One region of the Cupriavidus sp. 01L46 genome, then DNA from elsewhere that is predicted to be linked to it. Evidence: riboswitches for the same ligand, from Rfam matches in the RefSeq annotation. Region 1 holds a riboswitch; the other holds the start of a gene.
The links. Region 1 has a riboswitch for glycine ahead of gcvT (glycine cleavage system aminomethyltransferase GcvT). Riboswitches for the same ligand answer to the same signal wherever they lie in the genome.
Positions count from the first base shown of each region.

Region 2: it holds a riboswitch for glycine, as region 1 does, so the genes downstream of both, AC1DS3_RS07445 (D-amino acid dehydrogenase) here and gcvT (glycine cleavage system aminomethyltransferase GcvT) in region 1, are expected to answer to the same signal.

Region 1 is NZ_JBFTSF010000002.1:20,657-25,775, forward strand. Features, by position in the region: gene AC1DS3_RS01015 (UvrD-helicase domain-containing protein) at 1-1,106, opposite strand, end outside; gene AC1DS3_RS01020 (glycine zipper 2TM domain-containing protein) at 1,335-1,565, shown strand; glycine riboswitch at 1,654-1,741, shown strand; glycine riboswitch at 1,763-1,913, shown strand; gene gcvT (glycine cleavage system aminomethyltransferase GcvT) at 2,012-3,139, shown strand; gene gcvH (glycine cleavage system protein GcvH) at 3,240-3,620, shown strand; gene gcvP (aminomethyl-transferring glycine dehydrogenase) at 3,721-5,119, shown strand, end outside.
Region 2 is NZ_JBFTSF010000027.1:23,009-32,062, reverse strand. Features, by position in the region: gene AC1DS3_RS07460 (MFS transporter) at 1-412, opposite strand, end outside; gene AC1DS3_RS07455 (helix-turn-helix domain-containing protein) at 580-1,497, opposite strand; gene AC1DS3_RS07450 (DUF3772 domain-containing protein) at 1,935-4,385, shown strand; gene AC1DS3_RS07445 (D-amino acid dehydrogenase) at 4,411-5,679, opposite strand; glycine riboswitch at 5,848-5,944, opposite strand; partial or broken gene AC1DS3_RS07440 (isochorismatase family protein) at 6,051-6,494, opposite strand; gene AC1DS3_RS07435 (PqiC family protein) at 6,710-7,324, opposite strand; gene AC1DS3_RS07430 (PqiB family protein) at 7,318-8,988, opposite strand; gene AC1DS3_RS07425 (paraquat-inducible protein A) at 8,975-9,054, opposite strand, start outside.

The sequences.
Region 1 (5,119 bases):
AACAGGCGCGCCTGGTGGTTGCCGCGATACAGGATGGCGTAGTCACGGAATTGCGCGCGCCGCTCGAACTTGTGGGCCGACAAGCGGAACACGACCGACTCCGCCTCGTGCTCCTCATCGTTCATCGGGTTGACGGCAATGGGGTCGCCCATGCCGTGCTCGCTCCACAGCTTCTTGTCGAACAGCTTGGGATTGTTGGAGATGACCGCGTTGGCCGCCTCCAGGATGCGCACGGTGGAGCGGTAGTTCTGCTCCAGCTTGACCACCTTCAGATCGGGGAAATCGGTCTGCAGCAGCTTGAGGTTGTCCAGCGTGGCGCCGCGCCAGCCGTAGATGGCCTGGTCGTCGTCGCCCACCGCGGTGAAGGCCGGCGCGCGCAGGTGCGAGCCGCCGGCGAGCTGCTTGAGCAGCTGGTACTGGCAGGCGTTGGTGTCCTGGTACTCGTCCACCAGGAAGTAGCGCAGCCGGTTCTGCCAGCGCAGGCGCACCTCTTCGTTGCGCGCGAACAGCTCAGCCGGCAGGCGGATCAGGTCGTCGAAGTCCACCGCCTGGTAGGCATGCAGCGTAGCCACGTAGTTGCGGTAGATCAGCGCCGCCTGGTGATCGTCGGGGTTGTCGGCCTGGGCGATGGCGGTTTCGGGATCGACCATGCCGTTCTTCCACAGCGAGATGGTGCTCTGCACGCTGCGGATCAGCTTCTTGTCGGTGGAGGCGAGCTGCTCCTGCACCATGCCGAAGCAATCGTCCGAGTCCATGATGGAGAAGCGCGGCTTCAAGCCCACGTGCTCGGCCTCGGCGCGCAGGATCTGCACGCCCAGCGAGTGGAAGGTGCTCACCGTGATCTGCTTGATGGGGATGCGCTTGCCCTCGCGCGTGGTCTTGCCTTCCATCAGCTTGGCGATCCGCTCCTGCATCTCCTTGGCGGCCTTGTTGGTGAAAGTCACCGCCGCGATGTGCTTGGGCTGGAAACCCTTGTCCTCGATCAGGTGGGCGATCTTCTGCGTGATCACCCGGGTCTTGCCCGAGCCGGCGCCGGCGAGCACCAGGCAGGGGCCGTCGAGGTAGCGAACGGCTTCGGATTGGGCAGGGTTGAGTCCGTGGGTCATGCGTGGCGGGAAGTGACGGATGTGCAGCGTGGAGGCGCGCGCTGGCTGGGCGGAGGGTGGATGCTAACACGCGGCCGAGGCACCTTTGCGGCAATGAAAGTGGCTCGGCAGGGAGGAGGTAACACTTCGTAAGGTCCGGATCCATGGGCATGCCGGCACCGTCTAACTTACATGTCCGCACGTGTGCGCTCCGTGCCGGATGCATGTCACGATACATTGGAGCGAATCATGAAAACCCTGCAATCCCTGGGCAAGGTCGCCTTGATCGGTATCGCGGTAGCGAGCATGGCCGGCTGTGCCGACATGACTCCCAAGCAACGTAACACCGCGATCGGTGCCGGCGTGGGCGCGGTCGGCGGCGCGGTGCTGACCGGCGGTGATGCGCTGGGCACGCTCGGCGGCGCCGCGGTTGGCGGCGTGATCGGTAACGTCACGACTAGCAACCCTCACAGGAGGTAGGCGAGCCGCCCGGCCCTTGCGCCGTTCCCATGGCGCCGGGGTCGGCGCGGACCGCGTTGACAAAGCCTGGGAGCTCCCGTAAATTGCGCGCATCCGACCGGGAGAGCGCGCAGATCTTGCGCCGCCGAAGGGGTATCACCCGAAAACTCTCAGGCACCATGGACTGGTTGGATCGGCTTGCAACATGCACACGATGCACGCCGTACTCTGGAGAGCGGCACCCGCCACTGATCGATCCGTCGACAGCATTGGTGAGCGTGCCCACCGAAGGGGCGCGCAAGGCTAGGGTTTCCAGCAATTGGGATCCCGCCTTGTAATCTCTCAGGTATCGAGGACAGAGGGGTCATCCGCCACAGCGGATCTGGCAGCGCTATGGCGCGCCGAATCCTGCGGCGGATGGCCCTTTTTCGTTTTCGAACCGAGATTTGCCTTCCCCCGAGGATTCCATGACGCTCCAGGCCACGCCCCTCAACGCCATCCACCGCGCACTCGGCGCCCGCATGGTCGACTTCGGCGGCTGGGACATGCCGGTCAACTACGGCTCCCAGATCGAGGAACACCATGCCGTGCGCAGCGATGCCGGCATGTTCGACGTCTCCCACATGTGCGTGGTCGACCTCAAGGGCGCCAATGTGCGCCCCTTCCTGCGCGGCCTTCTGGCCAACAACGTCGACAAGCTGCAAACGCCGGGCAAGGCGCTGTACTCCTGCATGCTGGATGAGAAGGGTGGCGTCATCGACGACCTGATCGTCTATTTCTTCGCCGAGGACGACTTCCGCCTGGTGGTCAACGCCGGTACGGCCAATGACGACATCCAGTGGATCGCGGCACGCAATGCCGCCACCGGCAGTGGCGTGGCCATCACCCCACGCCGCGGYGACAACGCGCCCGAAGGCGTGGAGCCGCTGGCTATCGTCGCCGTGCAAGGCCCGAACGCCCGCGCCAAGGTCTGGAGCGCCTTCCCCTCCACGCAACCCAGCGAAGCCCTGAAGCCGTTCAATGCGCTGGTCGTGCAGGATTCCGCGCTGGGCGAAGTCATGGTGGCGCGCACCGGTTACACCGGTGAAGACGGTTTCGAACTGGTGGTGCCCGCTGCGAATGTGGCTGGCCTGTGGGAAAAGCTGGTCGCCGAGGGCGTGCACCCGGCGGGCCTGGGCGCGCGCGACACGCTGCGCCTGGAGGCCGGCATGAACCTGTACGGCCAGGACATGGATATCCACACCTCGCCGCTCAATGCCGGCCTGGCCTGGACCGTGGACCTGCAAAGCGAACGCGACTTCACCGGCAAGGCGGCCCTGGTCGCCGGTGGCCAGGCCCAGCAGTTCGTCGGGCTGATCCTGCGCGAAAAAGGCGGCGTGCTGCGCGCCCATCAGAAGGTCATCACCCCCGCTGGCGAAGGCGAAATCACCAGCGGCACCTTCAGCCCCTCGCTGTCCCAATCCATCGCTTTTGCCCGCCTGCCGCGCGACGTGGCCATCGGCGCCGAAGTGCAGGTCGAGATCCGCGACCGCAAACTCGCCGCGACTGTGGTTAAACTGCCGTTTGTGCGCAATGGCAAGGCACTCGTGAGCTGAACGCTCGCACCGGTCACAGCGCGCCCGCCGGCGGTTACCCCGTCGAACATCGACATCCCCCGGCTGGCGCTGAATAACAAATTGAATCTGGAGCAATCCCATGAATTTCCCCGCCGACCTGAAATACACCGAGTCCCATGAGTGGGTGCGCGTCGAAGCCGACGGCACGCTGACCATCGGCATCACCGACCACGCGCAGGACGCGCTGGGCGACATCGTCTTCCTGGAACTGCCGGAAGTGGGCAAGTCGGTCGGCGCCGGCGATGCGCTGGCCGTGGTGGAATCGGTCAAGGCCGCATCCGACATCTACGCGCCGGTGGCAGGCGAAGTGATCGCCATCAACGACGCCGCCGCCGCCTCGCCGGAAAGCGTCAATGCCGACGCCTTCGACGCCTGGCTGTTCAAGCTCAAGCCGGCCAACAGCGACGACGTGAACGGCCTGATGTCGGCCGACGCCTATAAAGCCAACGTCGGCGCCTGATGCCAGATCGTCATTCCCGCGCCACGGGAATGACGGATAAAGAATGCCGCGACGCGGACCGGGCCGACCACCCGCCGCACGCTCCCACGAGATTCTTGCCATGAACGCCCCCCTGCCCATGACTGCCGCCCAAGTTGCCCGGCCCACGCTGGCCGAACTGGAGGCGCGCGACGCCTTCGCCTCACGCCATATCGGCCCCGACGACGCCGAACAACAGCACATGCTCAAGGTGCTGGGCTATGACAGCCGCGCCGCACTGATCGACGCCGTCATCCCCGCCGCCATCCGCCGCCGCGACGGCATGCCGCTGGGCGAGTTCACCGCGCCGCTGACCGAAGAAGCCGCGCTGGCCAAGCTGCGTGGCCTGGCCAGCAAGAACCGCGTGCTCAAGAGCTTTATCGGCCAGGGTTACTACAACACGCTGACCCCGGGCGTGGTGCTGCGCAACATCTTCGAAAACCCGGCCTGGTACACCGCCTACACGCCCTACCAGCCCGAGATCTCCCAAGGCCGCCTGGAAGCCATGCTGAACTTCCAGCAAATGGTGACCGACCTGACCGGCCTGGACATCGCCAATGCGTCGATGCTGGACGAAGGCACGGCGGCTGCCGAAGCCATGACGCTGCTGCAGCGCGTCAACAAGCACGCCTCCACCACCTTCTATGTCGCGGACGACGTGCTGCCGCAAACGCTGGAAGTGGTACGCACCCGCGCGCTGCCGCTGGGCATCGAAGTCAAGGTTGGCCCCGCTGCCGAAGCGGCCGGCGCCCATGCCTTTGGCGTGCTGCTGCAGTACCCCGGCGTGAACGGCGATGTGGCCGACTACCGCGCCATCGCCGATGCGGTGCACGCTGCCGGCGGCCTCGTGGTGGCTGCCGCCGACCTGCTGGCGCTGACCCTGATCGCCGCGCCCGGCGAGTGGGGCGCCGACGTGGCGGTTGGCAACTCGCAACGCTTTGGCGTGCCACTCGGCTTTGGCGGCCCGCACGCCGGCTACATGGCGGTCAAGGATGCCTTCAAGCGCTCCATGCCCGGCCGCCTGGTGGGCGTGACCATCGACGCGCAAGGCAACAAGGCATACCGCCTGGCCCTGCAAACGCGCGAGCAGCATATCCGCCGCGAGAAAGCGACGTCGAACATCTGCACGGCACAGGTACTGCTGGCTGTGATGGCCTCGATGTACGCCGTGTACCACGGCCCGCAAGGCCTCAAGCGCATCGCCCAGCGCGTGCACCGCCTCACGGCCACGCTGGCCGGCGGCCTGGAGCAACTGGGCTACGCGCGCACCAACGCCACCTTCTTCGATACGCTGACGCTGGAAACCGGCTTCAACACCGAAGCCCTGCACGCTTCGGCAACCGCCCGCGGCATCAACCTGCGCCACGCCGGCGCCACCCGCATCGGCATCTCGCTGGATGAGACCGCCTCGCGCGAGGACGTCGTCGCCCTGCTGGAAATCTTCGCCCACGGCAAGCCGGTGCCGGGCTTCGATGCACTCG
Region 2 (9,054 bases), on a different contig from region 1:
GCACGATGGCCTGGAACGGTGGCGAGCTCATCGCCGCGCCGGTGCTCAGCAAAAACGCAGCAATCAGCAGCACATGCGCGTTGACCACGCCGGTGAGCGCAAGCACACCCAGCGTGGCCGCCACGGCCAGCGTCCAAAGCTGCGCGAGGATCAGGTACTTGCGCCGGTCGACGATATCGGCCAGCACCCCGGACGGCAAGGCGAACAGGAACATCGGCAGGCTGCCCGCTGCCTGCACCAGGGCGACCATCAGGGGATCGGGATCGAGCGACGTCATCAGCCAGCTGGCACCCACGTCGTTCATCCAGGTGCCCACGTTGGACGCCACCGTGGCGATCCACAACATCCGGAACGTGCTGTGCCGCAGCGGGCTCCACGGCGAGCCGGCAGCGGCGGCTTGAGAGTCATTCATGGCTTGGTCGCAAGTTGCTCAGGCACTGCCGGCGGCAATGCCAACGGTGGCACAGCCGCATTGTGTGGAGCACAGCGAGCGCCGTCTACCCATACCAAGGGACAGTTGCGTTGTGCCTCGGCACCGGCTAGCATCGGCGCCGACGCAGTGGCCTTGCGCCCAGCGCTTCAGGCGTGAACCCTGCGGCGCCAGTTGCCGGGAGAGACGCCGACCGATTGCGAGAACACGCGGGTGAAATGGCTTTGATCGGAGAAGCCACAAGCCATGGCCACTTCCGCCAGGGAGAGTCCTGATTCGCGCAGGAGGCCGCGCGCGCGTTCCAGGCGCTGGGCCGCCAGCCACTGATAGGGTGTCTGGCCGGTCGTATCCCGGAAGGCACGGGTGAAATGGCTACGCGACAGGTTGCAGGCGTCGGCGACGTCCGCAATGGACAGATCGCCATCGATCTTGGCGATCAGCATTTCCTTGGCCATCGCCACGCTGCGTTGCGACAGCAACCGGTTCGTCTTGGGCGTGGCGACGGATCCATGCCCATAGTGCTCGACGAGATAGGTCCCGATCGTGAAGCCCAGTTGATCGACGAACAGCTTGCTGGCCATCTCGGGGTGGCTCAGTGCCGGCGCCGCCGCCTGGGCGAGATGCGCCAGTACCTGGTCTTGCTCTCCCGCCGCGCTGCGCAGCCCCAGGATGCGCGAGCGGCCTAGTTCCGCGCTGGTGCGCTCGATAAAGGTGCGGGAAATCTCCAGCAGGATGAAATCGAAATAACCATAAAAATCGGCTTTATAGTCTTCAAAGAAATTCCGGATATAGATGGAGTTCTTTTCAAATTCGTGGGTGCTCGCGCGGCGCTCATGAAACACCCGGCGGCGATGTCCCGTGCACAGCGAAACCCCCACCAGAAAGCCACGATTCGACGCCGAAGTGATAACCTGGCTCGCCTTCTCGCCGGGCGAGCTCTTGCGGAAAAACCGGATCTCGCTGCCGGCGAGCTTCTGATCCTTGGAGAGCTTTTCCGCGGCGCACCCGAATGCGTCAAGCGATCCGTGGGATGGGAGCGGGATTGCGGCATTGGCGTTGACGGACATGATTTCACACAAGAATAAACCACCACCATGAAAACCCACGCCGCGGCAGCAGCGGCCAACCAGAATAGCAGAGCTTGGTTGCAGCTCGCGTGGAACTTTGGATGATACAGATCGAGTGACGCAAGCGCCTGTTGCCAGCTGAAAACGAAGGGCGCGCGATGCCTTCTGTATAATTCAGACTCGTTCAAGCCATTCTCCCGTATCAAGCGACGTGCCAATCACGCGGCATCGCCAGTAGTCCGACGGACTATTGAGCACATGCCGGCAAGATCGCCTCCCTGGCGCTCCGATCGACTCCCATCTCGATCGCCGCGCGGTCGTCCAACATCCTGATCGTCGCCCCCCGGTCATCGACCGTCTGACGAGCCATGGCAATCCACGCGAACCTGCGCGATTGCCGGCCCGGCAAGCCGATCAGTAAGGATCTTTCCCTTTCTATGAGCAAACTCCCCAGGTTCGTGCTGAGCCTTGTGCTGGTTGCGCTATTGCACCTGACCCCCAATGCATTCCCGGCCGCAGCCGCCGCTGCAGCCGCAGCAGCCGCCGCCGACACCACCTCGAACGCGGATGCGCCCGCCACCAAGCCCCCATCGCACGCGGATGCCGTTGCCGAGCTGAAACGCCTCCAGACCGAGCAGGACCGCATCAAGCAACTGGCGTCGTCGCCCACCAGCGGCACGCAGCTCGAAGGGCTGGATGACGCCATCCACCAGTTGGCAAGCGACGTCGACAAGCTGAGCGCTGCGCTCACGCCCCAGCGTGCGCAGTTGCAGGCACAGCTCGACGTGCTCGGGCCGCCACCCGCCGCCGGCACCACGCCGGAGGCCGCTGCCGTCGCACAGCAGCGGGCGGACCTGAACGCGCGCAAGGCCCAACTGGACAGCGGACTGAAGCAAGCGGCCGAGGTCAAGGGCAATGTCACCAACCTGACCGAGCAGATCGCCAAGCTGCAGCGCAGCCGCTTGAAGAACCAGCTCGCGCTGCGCTCGCCCAGCATTCTCAGCATGGCATTCTGGGAGCCGTTGTTCGCGCCAAGCCCGGAGGACCAGCAGCGGCTGAACGCGTTCAAAAGACAAGTCACCCCGTTGTGGGACCTGGCCTGGCAGCCCGGGCGGCAAGCCATCACCGCCCTGCTTCTGCTGCTTGCGATCAGCGTCTGGACCATCGGCCGACGGCTGCTCGAGCGGGCGCTGGCATGGTTCTGCCTGACGCGCTTGCCCGAGAGCCGGCTGCGGCGCAGCGCACTCGCGCTTGCAACGGCACTCGCGACGGTCGCGGCGACCGCCATCGCGGTACAGGTTCTGTGTTTTGCTTTCGCCCCGCACTACGAACTGCCTGCTCAGGTGCAAGACCTGATCAGCGAACTCGGCAAGCTGACGCTGACAAGCGCGCTGATCGCGGGCCTGGGACGGGCATTGCTGTGCACGCGCCATCCCTCATGGCGCGTGCCCGCGCTAGCCGACAAGGTCGCGCTGGCGATGCGTCCTTTCCCTAGCGTCCTCGCGGGCCTGCTGCTGATCGCCGGCACACTCGAGCAACTCAACCGGACCGCGGACACAAGCCTGCAGGTGACCTTGCTAGGCCGCGGCCTGGTGTCGCTTGTGGTGGTGCTGACAATCGGCGCAGCGCTGCTGCGCGCCAACCGCGTGCGCACGAAGCTCGCCGCGGCGGGCGAGCGGCCTGAAGCGCGCTCCACCTTTGCCGGCCTGATCCACGCTAGCGTCACGATGACGGTCGTCGCCTCGCTGATGGCGCTGCTGATCGGCTACATCACGTTCGCGCGCTTCCTGACCTACGAGCTTGTCTGGATCGACATCGTCCTGTGCAGCCTGTACTTGCTGACGCAACTGACCCGCGACGTCTGCGAAAGCGTGTTCAGCGCGCACCATCCAAGCGGCAAGGTCATCAAGCAGTTGTTCGGACTCGGGGACAGCCATCTCGCGCAGGCGTCGACGGTGCTGTCGGGGATCGGCACCAGCCTGCTGCTCCTGGTGGCTGTCATCGCGCTGCTGACCGGCGGCTTCGGCACCACGCCGAGCGACCTGCTCAACAGCCTGCTGACGATGCTCGGCGGCGAGCGGCTGCGCAGCCTCAACATCATGCCCGACCGCATCCTGAACGCGGTCATCGCACTCTCGGTCGGCACCTACCTGCTGCGCTCGGTGCGGCGCTGGCTGGACGCGGAACTCTTGCCGAAGCTCTGCATGGAAGCGGGCCTGCGCGCATCGCTCATCACGCTGTTCAGCAACATCGGCTATGTGCTGATCGTATTGCTGACGCTGTCGCTGCTGGGCGTCAGATGGGAAAACCTGGCCTGGATCGTCAGCGCGCTGTCCGTGGGCATTGGCTTCGGCCTGCAGGAGATCGTCAAGAACTTCGTGTCGGGGCTCATCCTGCTGACCGAGCGCCCGGTGAAGGTCGGCGACATGGTAAGCATCGGCGGCYTGGAGGGCGACATCAAGCGCATCAACGTGCGCGCGACGGAGATCCTGCTGGGCGACCGCTCGACCGTGATCGTGCCCAACTCGCAGCTGATCTCGCAGAACCTGCGCAACGTGACGATGAGCAACAGCACGCAAGGCGTCGCGACGCTGCTGCTCACCTTCCCGCTGAACATCGATCCCGAACAGGTGCGCGAACTGCTGCTCGACTCCTATCGGGAAAATGAGGCGATCCTCGACAAGCCCGCGCCATCCGTCACGTTCAGCCAGCTGGCGCCGAACGGAATCACGCTTAGCGTGACGGGCTACGTCGGCAGCCCCCGGATCGCCACCGCGACCAAGAGCGACCTGTTGTTCGAGATACTGAAGCGGCTGCGCGCGGCCGATATCTCGCTGTCGGTCCCGCAGACGTTGCGGGTGGAGAATATGGCCGCGCTTGGRGCGTAACGCGTCCGGCCCCTTACGCGGCCCGTTACGGAGTCACCAGCGCCACCGAGTCCTGCACGCCATGCGCACGCCTGGCGCCCATGGCTTGCTGCACCACATCGCCGATCATGTCCGCAGTGACCGCCGACAGCGTCCATCCCAGGTGGCCGTGGCCGGTGTTGTAGAACACGCAGGGCGCACGGCCCCGGCCCACGCGCGGCAGCATGGTAGGCATCATCGGCCGCAGGCCGGCCCAGGGCACCACGCTGCGCGTGCTGACGCCGGGGAAGCACTGGTTGACCCACTCCACCAGCGGGCGGATGCGATCGGCGCGGATGTCGCGGTTGTAGCCGTTGAACTCCGCCGTGCCCGCCACGCGGAAGCGGTCAACGCCCAGGCGGCTGGTGACCAGCTTGGTCTCGTCGTCGAGCAGGCTCACGACGGGCGCGGCCGCCTGGCTTTGCGCGTCATTCAGGTTGACGGTGATCGAATAGCCCTTGACCGGATAGATGTTGACGCGATCGCCAAGGCTGGCCGCCAGCGCCCGGCTGGCCGTGCCGGCACAGACAACCACGCCGTCGAACACGCGCGATTCGGCCTGCTGGCCATCGCTGCTGACGATGGTGACCTGCCGGCCATCGGTGCTGACCGACTGGACATCCTGGCTGTACAGGCAACGCACGCCCAGGCGGTCGATGGCCGCGGCCATGCCGCTGGTGAACTTGTGGATGTCGCCAGTGGAGTCGCTCTGGGTGAAATAACCACCGTAGTACTGCCCGGCCAGGGTCGGCTCGATGGCGCGCATTTCTTCCGGCGTGACGGCGTGGCGCTCCAGCCCGCCCTCGGCCAGCAGCTTGGACACCCTGCCGGCATGCTCGAAACCCGCCTTGTCGCGATAGATATGGAGGATGCCTTCCTTCTTCAGGTCGAAATCGATGCCTTCGGCCGCCGCCCAGGAGAACAGGTGGTCGCGCGCGGCAATTGCCAGGCGCGTGGTCTCGATGGTGTTCTTGCGGTAATGGGGAATGGCGGCGATGAACTCGGCGAACCAGGACAGCTTGTGCCAGCTCGGGCGCGGGTTGACCAGCAGCGGCGCATCGCTCTTGAGCATCCACTTGATGCCCTTGAGGATGGTGGACCAGTGTGTCCAGACTTCGGCGTTGGAAGCGGAAAGCTGGCCGCCGTTGGCGAACGAGGTTTCCATGGCGGCATAGCGGTGTTTTTCGAGCAGCGTGACCGAGAAACCGCGTTTGGCGAGCGCATAGGCAGTGGTCACGCCGGTGATGCCACCACCGATAACGGCAATTGTTTTCATCTCTATGGTTCCAGGACGTCGGATGGGAGCCTCTTGCGCGGCATGCACAAAAGACGCCCCCTCTGTCCTTGACCTGAGAGATTCACGATACGCCACTTTGGGGGTGGCGAGGATCGCTTGCTCCTTCGGTACCGCCGGCTGACGAGCGCCGGGGTTCTTCAGAGTTCAAACGTGATACCGGTCCTTTTGCCTGAGAGTTTCCGGGGCGGTTGCTCCTTCGGCGCTGCCCGGCGCTTGGCTAGGCAGTCTCTCCCGATATCACTTTGCATGCCGCCGGGTAATACCAGGTGGCATGGCTCGGAACTTTAGCACTAGTCTGACTGCCTGGGGAAGTTCCCTGCGGGTTCAGGCCGCGAATTTCAGCGGGCGGGAGCTTCCTTGCTGGTGCCGCCGGAGGCGTCGGCCACCATGTAGATCTCGTAGTCGCTGTCGTGCATCGCGGACAGCGCGAAGGTGGTGTTGCAAACCTCGGTCCACAGGCCGGCCACGATGATCTTCTTGCGGCCGTTGGCGGCCAGCGCGTCGCGCACCTTCTGGTCGTCCCACGAGTTCATCGAGGTGCGTTCCAGCGTCTGCTGGCCGGGGAATACGTCAAGCAGTTCGGGGTAGGTGTAGCCGGAGAAAGACTCGCTCTCCACCGTGGTGATGGTGGTGGGGATATTGAAGATCCTGGCCGCCTTGGCCAGCCCGACCGCGTTGTTCTTCATCGCCTGGCGGTCCATTGACTGCACGCCGAAGGCCATCTACGGCTGGTGGTCGATGAAGATCAGCTGGCTGTTTTGCGGGGTCAGGACTTCGAGCTTGGCGTTGGTCATGATTTCTCTCTCCTTGGCTACTTGGCTATTTGGCCACTTGGCTACATGGTTGAATTATTTAGAACGTCGTCTTTGGCGCCGATCCGTCCATAGGTTGAACTTTATGGCAGAGCCGGCCGTCGATGTGATGAGTTCGTCGGATAACTTGTTCAATTTTATTGATTGATATTTTGAGGCACCAGGCGATGCGCCACAGAGGCCACGCCGCGCGAGACTCACAGCCGTAGCGAACGCACAGCCGCCGCGATATCGGCAGCAGCGTTGACCACTACCTGCTGATAGCCAGCGACAACGCCGTCCACGCCACCCGGCGCGGCCAACTCCGCCCGTGTGTGGCCCACCGTCACCCTGCCATCGGGCATTCGGCGCACGGTCCAGTTGACGATGGCGCTGACGCGTTCGTCGATCTGGGCATCGATCTGCACCACTTCCGCGCTGACGCGGTAAAGCGGCTCCGCGCCGGACCTGCCATGCTGGTAGGCATCGACCGCGCCCAGGCTCGCCTGCAATCGCTGGGACAGCGCGTCCCGAAACTCATCCGGCAGCGATGCCGACCAGCGATCCTGCGCCAATAGCCTGAGCCTGCCATTGCCGTCGCTCAGGACAAGATTGACCCGGTTGACGCGCTCCGGCACGCGAACGGGTGCCACTTCGATCCACACAGGCGCCGTGGCCTGGCCGGGCGCTGGCGTGGCCGCGGGACGCGCCAGTGCCGGCAGCGACAACGTGTAGTACCGCGCCTGCGGCGAAGCACAGCCGGCCAGCACAGCAGCGGCAAAGGCGATCACCGCACCCGCGGCCAGCCGCAGCGGATTGAAGCGCCTCACCATGGTGCCTCCTGCTCCGTCTTGCCGCGCACCACGGCTTCCGGGTGCCCTTCCAGATAATCGGTCAAGGTGCGCAGCGAGATGGCGGTGCGCGTCAACTCCTGCAGCATGCGGCGCGCGTCTTGCTGCATCGGCGCGTTTGCGTCGAGCGCGCCATTGGCCACCTGCAGTGTCTGGTGCGCATCCCGCAGCACGGTGGCGACTTGCGGCATCACGTCGCCGTTGACCTGGGCCACCAGCTTGTCGGCGTTGCTCAGCATCTTGTCCAGTGACGCCATCGTGGTCCGGAGGTCCTGGCCGATCTGCTCAAACGGCACCTTGTCCAGCTTGGAAACGATGTCCCCCAACTTGGCCTGCAGTTCGTCGAATGCCCCGGGTATGGTGGGGAGCTCGGGCACGGGGGTGTCCAGGCTGAGCTTGACCGGTGGCGCGTTAGCGAAGAAATCAAACGCCACAAAGACCTGGCCCGTCAGCAGGTTGCCGGTGCGCAGCTGCGCCCGGAGGCCGCGCTTGTTCAGCACATCGGCGATGCCCCTGGCGTGGGGCTTATCCGCGAGGTCGCGCGCGGATAAGCCAATGCGGGAAGGATATAGTTCCACGATGACGGGCATGCGGAAGGCCTTCTTGTCGCGCTGGTATTCGATCCCGATGGATCGAACCTGGCCCACCGCGATACCGCGAAAGTCAACCGGAGCGCCGGGAGACAGGCCGCGCACGGACTGGTCGAAGTAGAGCACGGCCAGCGTGGGCGCAAGCTCGTCGGAGGCCTTGAAGGCGTTGGCCTGGTCGCTGGCGAGCATGAACTGGGTGTTTTCTCCTGCCACTGCTGCAGCCTTGGCATCGTCCGGCGCCTGGAAGGCAACGCCACCGAGCAACATCGTGGCAAGCGACTGCGTGTTGAGCTTGAACCCGCCCGAGTCGAGCTTGATATCGACGCCGCTGGCGTGCCAGAAGCGCGTATCCACGGTGACCATCTGGTCATAGGGCTTGTTGATGAACACCCGGACGGACAGGTCACGGCCATCGGGATTGAGCCGATAGGCCACCACCTGCCCGACCTGCACACGCCGGTAGTAGACCGGAGAGCCGATATCGAGCGAGCCAAGGTCCGCGGCGCGCAGCACGAACTGCGTGCCGGAGGCATCGGTGGTGACAACAGGCGGTGCTTCCAGCCCGGTGAAGGCGCGTCTGCGCACCGCCCACCTGCCGGCGTCCACGCCGATATAGGAGCCGGACACCAGCGTCTCCAGGCCCGAGATGCCAGAGACGGCGATCCTCGGGCGCACCACCCAGAAGCGGGTGTCCTGGCTCGAGAAACTCTCGGCGTCGCTAGTCAGCTCGATCGTCGCGACGACATGCGAGCGGTCCGGCGCCAGCCGCAGTGACTTGACGAGGCCGATATCCACGGCCTTATAGCGCACCGGGGTCTTGCCGGGGATGAGTCCGTCGGCCGAGCGGAAGCTCACCGTGACCGTTGGGCCGCGCTCGGCCAAGGTGTGGATCAGCAACCACAGCGAGATCACGGCAGCGGCAATGGGGACCAGCCAGACGAGCGAGGGTATCCAGCGCCCCCGCTGCCGGCGTTCCGGCCCGGGCATCGGCGGCTGTGGTGGCGGCAGCAAGGTGGAAGAAGGCAGAAGCGGCACGGATGCCTCAGGATCGGACATGACTTGCATCCAGCGAATCCCACAGCAGGCGTGGGTCGAAACTTAGTGAAGCCATCATCGTGAGCA